Regions from separate parts of the Alteromonas sp. Cnat3-28 genome, predicted to be linked through region 1. Evidence: predicted binding sites of a transcription regulator. Region 1 holds the regulator's gene; each other region holds the start of a gene.
The links. Region 1 encodes sigma-54, which starts transcription at its own class of promoters, with help from an activator protein. Its sites were predicted from a motif close to GTTGGCACGNNNNTNGNNT; they were not measured.

Region 1 (2,273 bases):
CTTATTGCGCAAGGAACGGCGGAACAGGTTTTAAGTAATCAAAAAGTAAGGGATGTATACCTAGGCGAACAATTCAGGCTATAGTTAATGTAACCGAATTGTCATTTTTCAGTTTCGCTCTGGTATATTCAATTTAGAGCATTTAAATAAGACGTAGATGAAATCATCTTTACAGCTAAAATTTAGCCAACAACTTACCATGACACCACAGCTTCAGCAGGCCATTAAACTGCTGCAGCTTTCTACACTTGATCTTCAACAAGAGATCCAAGAAGCGCTCGATTCTAATCCGCTATTAGAAGTTGAAGAAGGTAACGACGAGCCGCAACTAGAAAAGAACAATATCGACAACGATGACAGCGGCTCTGAGGCCACTGCTTCTGCATCTAGTGACACACTAGAAGCCGGCGATGCACTTGAGAAAAACGATCTTCCCGATGAGCTGCCAATCGACAGCACATGGGACGAATACTACTCTGCTTCATCTTCGCCAGCTCCAGGTCCATCCAATGACGACGAGCAAATCTTCCAAGGTGAGACTACTGAAGATATTCAAGAGCACCTTCTTTGGCAAATGCGCCTTACCCATTTCTCGGATACCGATCGCGCAATCGCTACAGCAATCATCGACTCTATTGACGAGTCAGGTTATTTAACCGTTACCCTTGATGATATTTTAGAAGCGGTTAACGATGATGATATGGAAGAGCCGATTGAAATGGACGAAATAGAATGTGTGCTAAAGCGCATTCAGATGTTCGACCCTATTGGTTCTGGCTCACGCTCTCCACAAGAATGTTTGATGGTGCAATTGCGTCAATTTTCAGAAGACACACCGTGGCTTGCTGAAGCGAAGCAACTGATTGAAGAGTACTCTGACTTACTGAGCAGCAAAGACTATCGTACGCTTATGCGTAAAAGCCGATTGAAAGAAGATCAGCTACGCGAGGCAATGCGTTTACTGCAAACCTTGAATCCTCGCCCAGGTAGTGCTTTAGTTACTAAAGAGCCTGAGTACGTTATTCCTGATGTCTCAGTAACCAAGAAAAATGGCCGTTGGGTGGTTGAGCTGAACCCCGACAGTCTGCCTAAGTTAAGCGTAAATCAACAATACGCTGCAATGAGTCGCCGTGCCAAGAATAGTAGCGATTCACAATTCATCCGCTCACACATGCAAGAGGCTAAGTGGTTCATAAAGAGCCTTGAATCTCGTAACGAAACCTTAATGAAGGTTGCAAACTGCATTGTGCAGCAGCAAATGGGCTTTTTTGAGCACGGCCCGGAAATGATGAAACCAATGGTGCTAAATGATGTCGCAGAAATGGTAGATATGCACGAATCCACTATTTCGCGAGTGACAACGCAAAAGTACATGCATACGCCACGTGGAATCTTCGAATTGAAGTATTTTTTCTCAAGCCACGTTGCAACAGAGTCTGGTGGTGAATGTTCATCTACAGCGATTCGTGCATTGATCAAGAAATTAGTGGCCGCTGAAAAGCCTAGCAAGCCGCTAAGTGATAGCAAGATTGCTTCATTGTTGGCCGAACAGGGCATTAAAGTTGCCCGGCGAACAATAGCAAAGTACCGGGAATCGTTGTCGATCCCGCCGTCGAACCAACGCAAAAGCCTTATTTAATCGGGCTTAATAATATAAGGAAGACGAAATATGCAAATCAACCTTACTGGTCATCATGTCGAAATCACCGACTCTTTGCGTAATTATGTCGATACGAAGTTCAGCAAACTTGAACGTCACTTTGATCACATTTCTAATGTGCATGTCATCCTGAACGTTGAAAAATTAAATCAAAAAGCCGAAGCGACCGTTCATTTAAGTGGCGCTGAAGTATTCGCATCCTCAGAAAATACCGACATGTATGCGGCGATTGACAGCATGGTTGATAAACTCGACCGGCAGGTAATCAAGCATAAGGAAAAACTGAAAAAACATTAGTAGTTAATTAAGCATGGATATACAAGCCATCGTAAGTCTGGACCGCACCGAGTGTGCGGTTCAGTGTAATAGTAAAAAGCGAATTCTTGAGATCATCGCTGATATCGCTGCCAAGCAAAACGAGAACATTGATCAGGCAACGGTACTCAACAGTTTGATGGCTCGAGAGCGTATGGGTAGTACAGGCATTGGCAATGGTATCGCCCTGCCCCACGGACGCCTGCCGGGCCTCGAGAAAGTGATTGCCATTGTTGTAACCAGCACGCCAGCAATCGACTTCGACGCCCTTGACGAGAAACCCGTAGACATCTTTTTT
Region 2 (2,273 bases), on a different contig from region 1:
CAGTCGGTTTTCTAAGGTGAGTGGTTAGCGTTGCAAGTCGTTTCGTTTTGCGCGTTTAGTTAGCTAAATGCTCCAACTACATTTTCATTTCGTCGTTATGGTCATGGTGGTTGTCTTGATCAATATCTAGCAGGTTCAAGTCATCTAGCCCAGATATGGATGCCTGCATTTTGCCTTCGGCATAATCCGCTTTCTTCAGTACCTTACACAAAGCATCGCCTTTCTCTTCTAGCGCAGCCGCTTGGCTTTCTAAACGATGCTCTAAATCTTCACCCCAGCGCTCCATCTTTTGCTCAAACTCAGACATATCACCGCCTTCCCACAACATTTGTGTTCCTACCGCAATAAGTATTCTACCCATAGACTCACTGATTAAAGACTCAATTTGCGCTTCGAACTCTTGCTCCCAGCTTTCGTCAAACCAACCTGGCTCATCGAATTTAGTTGAATCAACGCGAATATTGCCTGCGTCATCATAGAATGAAGTGTTTAGTTTGGTTTCAAGTGAGTCGAACAGTTCACGAAAATCGTCACCCATTTGATCGCCGCCTAACAGTTCAGTAAATACTTCAGTCACTGCCACGTTGGCAATTTGCAGCCCTTCACTGGCGATATTCAAGGTCATAGGGATGGCGATATCAATGTTGTTGTAATATTCACTTACCCAGCGCTGTTGTTCGCTGTCAAGCGATACTGATTCACCGTTAATGGTCATATTGTGATGGGAGTCAATCGTCATCACTGAGCCATTGTCCATCTGTACCGTTAGGTCACCTTGGTAATATTGAATATGACCATCAAGCTCCATGTCACAACTGTTGTTTTGAAAGCTGCTGTCATGCGCAAATGCGTGGCCGCTCATTAAAGCACTGGTAAGGGCAACTGAAAGTAATAGTTTCTTAGACATTGTTCATTCCTTAATTTACGTGTGACGCGTTAACGAAAGTGCTCGAAGCAAACTGCAATGCGTTGTAGTGTCACTGTCAAATAGACGCTAACGATACTCGCTGTTATACCTAAGGTAGAGCAATGGCCTTGCCAATATTTAAAGTCTATATCTTTCAAATGGTTAGTGATATTTGATGATTTCTTTATGCTCTGCTAAATACACTATTTAGTGAGATTACCAACTAATTAGTAGTTTTGACTAAGATCAATTAATACCGATAGCGGTACATTTAAGCCAATCCAAGCATGGTTAAATCTTATTTATTGGTGCATAATACCGCCAATATTTTTAAGGGGTTATCACAATGGCTGATTGGATTAATGCAATTATGTTTGGTGTTGCGCTAATTGCCTTTACGCTAGGGCTAAGCAGCATCGTTATGGGCTTTATGACTGCTAAAGCAGGTGCTGAAGGTATGCAGGAAAAAATCGAGTACGGTTTTTTTGGCGTTACTGGTTTAGTACTTTGCTTACTGATGGCCTACGCATTGGCTTAAGCGATAAGCATTAAAAAAACCGGCTATCTCAGCCGGTTTTTTTTCGTCTTGAACAAGTCTTTATTCATCACTGCCTTATCGATTAGGTTCGCTCTTCTCCTGAGCAACCTCAGGCGCATTGTCGCTTTCAGGACTGTTTCTATAAGCGCTTTGTTCGCGATGGGCAAGCAGCGACAAATGTCCATCACGTTGATAAGCACGTAAATCGAACAAATCCAGCATAGCCATAACGTGGTCGAAAATATCCGCCTGTACCTTTTCGTACCTCACCCATTCCTTTTGTGCACAGAAGCAGTAAATTTCTAAAGGTAAACCAAGCTCATTAGGCGGTAGCTGCCTAACCATTAGGGTCAGTTCTTGGTTTATATCCGGGTGCTTGCGCAAGTATGCCTCTAAATAAGCTCTAAAAGTGCCGATGTTGGTAAGGCGACGGCTGTTTAGCAGATCCGACTCATCAATGGAGTAATCTCGGTGATAAGCGCGGAGCTCATTTTTCTTCTTATCGATATATTCGTTGATATAGCGAATTTTCGAAAAGCGCTCTAGCATATCGTTGTCACAGAGCTTAATAGAGTGCACATCAATATAAATGGCGCGCTTAATTCTGCGTCCGCCAGACTCTTGCATACCGCGCCAGTTCTTTACTGCTTCTGTAGTAAGGCTGTAAGTCGGCAGCGTAGAAATGGTTTTATCCCAGTTTTGTACTTTGACATTGGTAAGACCTATCTCGAGTATTTCACCATCTACTTCATACTTAGGCATGGCAATCCAGTCGCCCGTATTAAACATGCGGTTAGCGGCTATTTGAATGCCGGCAACAAAGCCCAG
Region 3 (2,273 bases), on a different contig from region 1:
GTTCGAAAACACCTTCTTTACGTCCTACAGCGCCGGTAAATGCTCCTTTTTCGTGACCGAAAAGTTCGCTACCTATTAGTTCTTTTGAGAATGCACCACAGTTGGTTGCAATATAGGGACCTTCACTTTCTGAAGCACGATGAATTGCGGCAGCCACCACTTCTTTACCTACACCGCTTTCACCAAGCAGCATTACGTTAGCGCTGGTTTTACTCACTCTAGAAATCAGCTTGTAGAGCTCTTTCATAATTGGCGATTCACCAATCAGTAGGTCAAAATGTTTCTCTATTTTTTCTTGCGCAGGTGCTTTTTCTTTTGGCTTTTGACTTAATACAGCCTCTATTTCCTCCCGTTGAATTGGCTTAACGAGATAGTCGACCGTGGGGCCACACAGACCCTTTATAACGCTTTTCACAGAAGGGTGACCCGTTATCAAAGTAACGCGAGGGCGCTTAGGAAGTGCATCTAACTCATTGAACAAGTGCGCGCCGCTTCCATCGGGTAGCATGAAATCAAGCAGTACATGGTCAAAGGTTTCTTTCTCTAACCAATCGCGGGCTTCTTTGAGTGTGGCAGCGGTAAGTACTTCGTGGCCAAGAAATTCGATGATAGTACAAGCTACTTCTGTGAACTCGGCGTCGTCATCAACTAAAAGTACGGTAAGCACGTGGATGTCCCTCTCTTCTTTCGTTTCCTATTCAGAAAAAATATGGAATAGAATCAATGTTATAGTTTTATCATACGCTATTAACAACTGAATGCTAAAGCGCATATTTAAAGTTTATTTATACGCTGGTTTAAATTGATAAAGCGTAAGCGCATCGGAAAATATCTAAACGCTTCAAGCAACCCGGAAATCTTGAACACTTGCCTTGATGCCAGAGATAGTCGGTTGCGCTACCTTCTTCTAATTTATCAAGTCTTTGCGATCAGCGGTGCACATCGCACTAAAGTACAGAATGTCTATATCTGTCTTTGTTTTATTAGGTGATTTTACTTTACTTATCAGGGGCATTTGCAAAAAGTATTCCTGTCTTCAACACACCGTCACATGCAATCGATGGCATATTTTTCGCACGATTTGCCTGTCTAAGGTTACTTGCAATCTCACTATGGTAAATCGAGTAGGTGCAAGAAATGTATATTAATTAGGCGAGGAGCCCGTCTGATTAGCGCGACGTTCGCTGGTAATGTGATATCAAAGGAATTGAAGATGTGGGGAAAAACAGCTGTAAGATCAATGACCTTGTACGAGTTGTTGGGGAAAATGCAGCCGCGAGCAAGACAAGATACGTTCGAGTTTGCTGAATTTTGGGATGTGATGGAGAAAAGAGGCTTTGGACCAATGTTGGCGCTGCCATCTTTTATCGCTTGCACACCGATTGGGGCCATCCCTGGGATCCCATCTTTAGCGGGTGGGACAATTTTACTCATCGCGTTGCAAATTTTACTCGGTCGTAGGCATCCTTGGTTACCGCAAAAAGTGATGCAACTAAACTGTGACGCCGATCAGCTTCGCTACATTGTCGAAAAGGTTAAACCGTATGCAGTACGCGTAGACCGCTTTTTAGTTCCTCGGTGTTTTTTCATGCGCCAGCCTGTGTTCAGATCACTCATCGCATTATGTTGTGCAGGTTGCGGACTTGTAATGATTCCTCTGGAGCTTATTCCCTTTATGGGCCTTATTCCCGCTTTTGCTGTTTTTATTATGGCAATAGGCATGGCCACAGACGATGGTGCTGTGGCGTTAGTTGGTGTTTCATTATCGCTATTTGGGTTTATACTTGGATTTGAACGCCTTGCAGTCGCTCTAAACTGATGGTCAAACTACTCAGTACACGAATCGAGCATAAAATCTGACGATGGAAGGTTCATTGTTTGATATCGTAGCTCACCAATAAAAGCACGGGCAGCTGGTCCCAACGTATCGCCGTCTTCAAAAGACAGATAAAGGAGCGCCTTACGCAATGCTGCATTATTATCCAGGGGAAGGGGAACGAGTGTACCGTCTTCAAGCTCATCTTTAATGATTGCTATAGGCAGCCACGCAAAACCCAACCCCTGAGCAATAATATCTAATGACGTTCTAACGTGGCTTACGGTCCAGCGTTGCTCTGCACCTAACCAGCCCACATCAGCTTTACGCTCCGCAGATGAATCCCTTACCACAATTTGACGATGCGCTTTTAAGTCTTCCAGTGTGAGCGTTCTATCTAATTGGTGTAATGGATGGTCGGCGTGAGCGACAGCTGCAAACTCAATTTCGCACAAGT

Region 2: MHM87_RS17085 (DUF2884 family protein) is a predicted target of sigma-54. The motif match lies at 1,025-1,043, and genes of this name have one in related genera.
Region 3: MHM87_RS19050 (exopolysaccharide biosynthesis protein) is a predicted target of sigma-54. The motif match lies at 1,060-1,078, and genes of this name have one in related genera.

Annotation. Positions count from the first base shown of each region.
Region 1 covers NZ_JAKREY010000020.1:14,797-17,069, forward strand. Annotated here, with positions in the region: gene lptB (LPS export ABC transporter ATP-binding protein) at 1-84, shown strand, start outside; gene MHM87_RS16640 (RNA polymerase factor sigma-54) at 158-1,639, shown strand; gene hpf (ribosome hibernation promoting factor) at 1,670-1,957, shown strand; gene ptsN (PTS IIA-like nitrogen regulatory protein PtsN) at 1,971-2,273, shown strand, end outside.
Region 2 covers NZ_JAKREY010000021.1:32,123-34,395, reverse strand. Annotated here, with positions in the region: gene MHM87_RS17085 (DUF2884 family protein) at 77-907, opposite strand; gene MHM87_RS17080 (hypothetical protein) at 1,254-1,445, shown strand; gene MHM87_RS17075 (mechanosensitive ion channel domain-containing protein) at 1,521-2,273, opposite strand, start outside.
Region 3 covers NZ_JAKREY010000032.1:11,919-14,191, reverse strand. Annotated here, with positions in the region: gene MHM87_RS19055 (sigma-54 dependent transcriptional regulator) at 1-667, opposite strand, end outside; gene MHM87_RS19050 (exopolysaccharide biosynthesis protein) at 1,214-1,819, shown strand; gene MHM87_RS19045 (LysR family transcriptional regulator) at 1,828-2,273, opposite strand, start outside.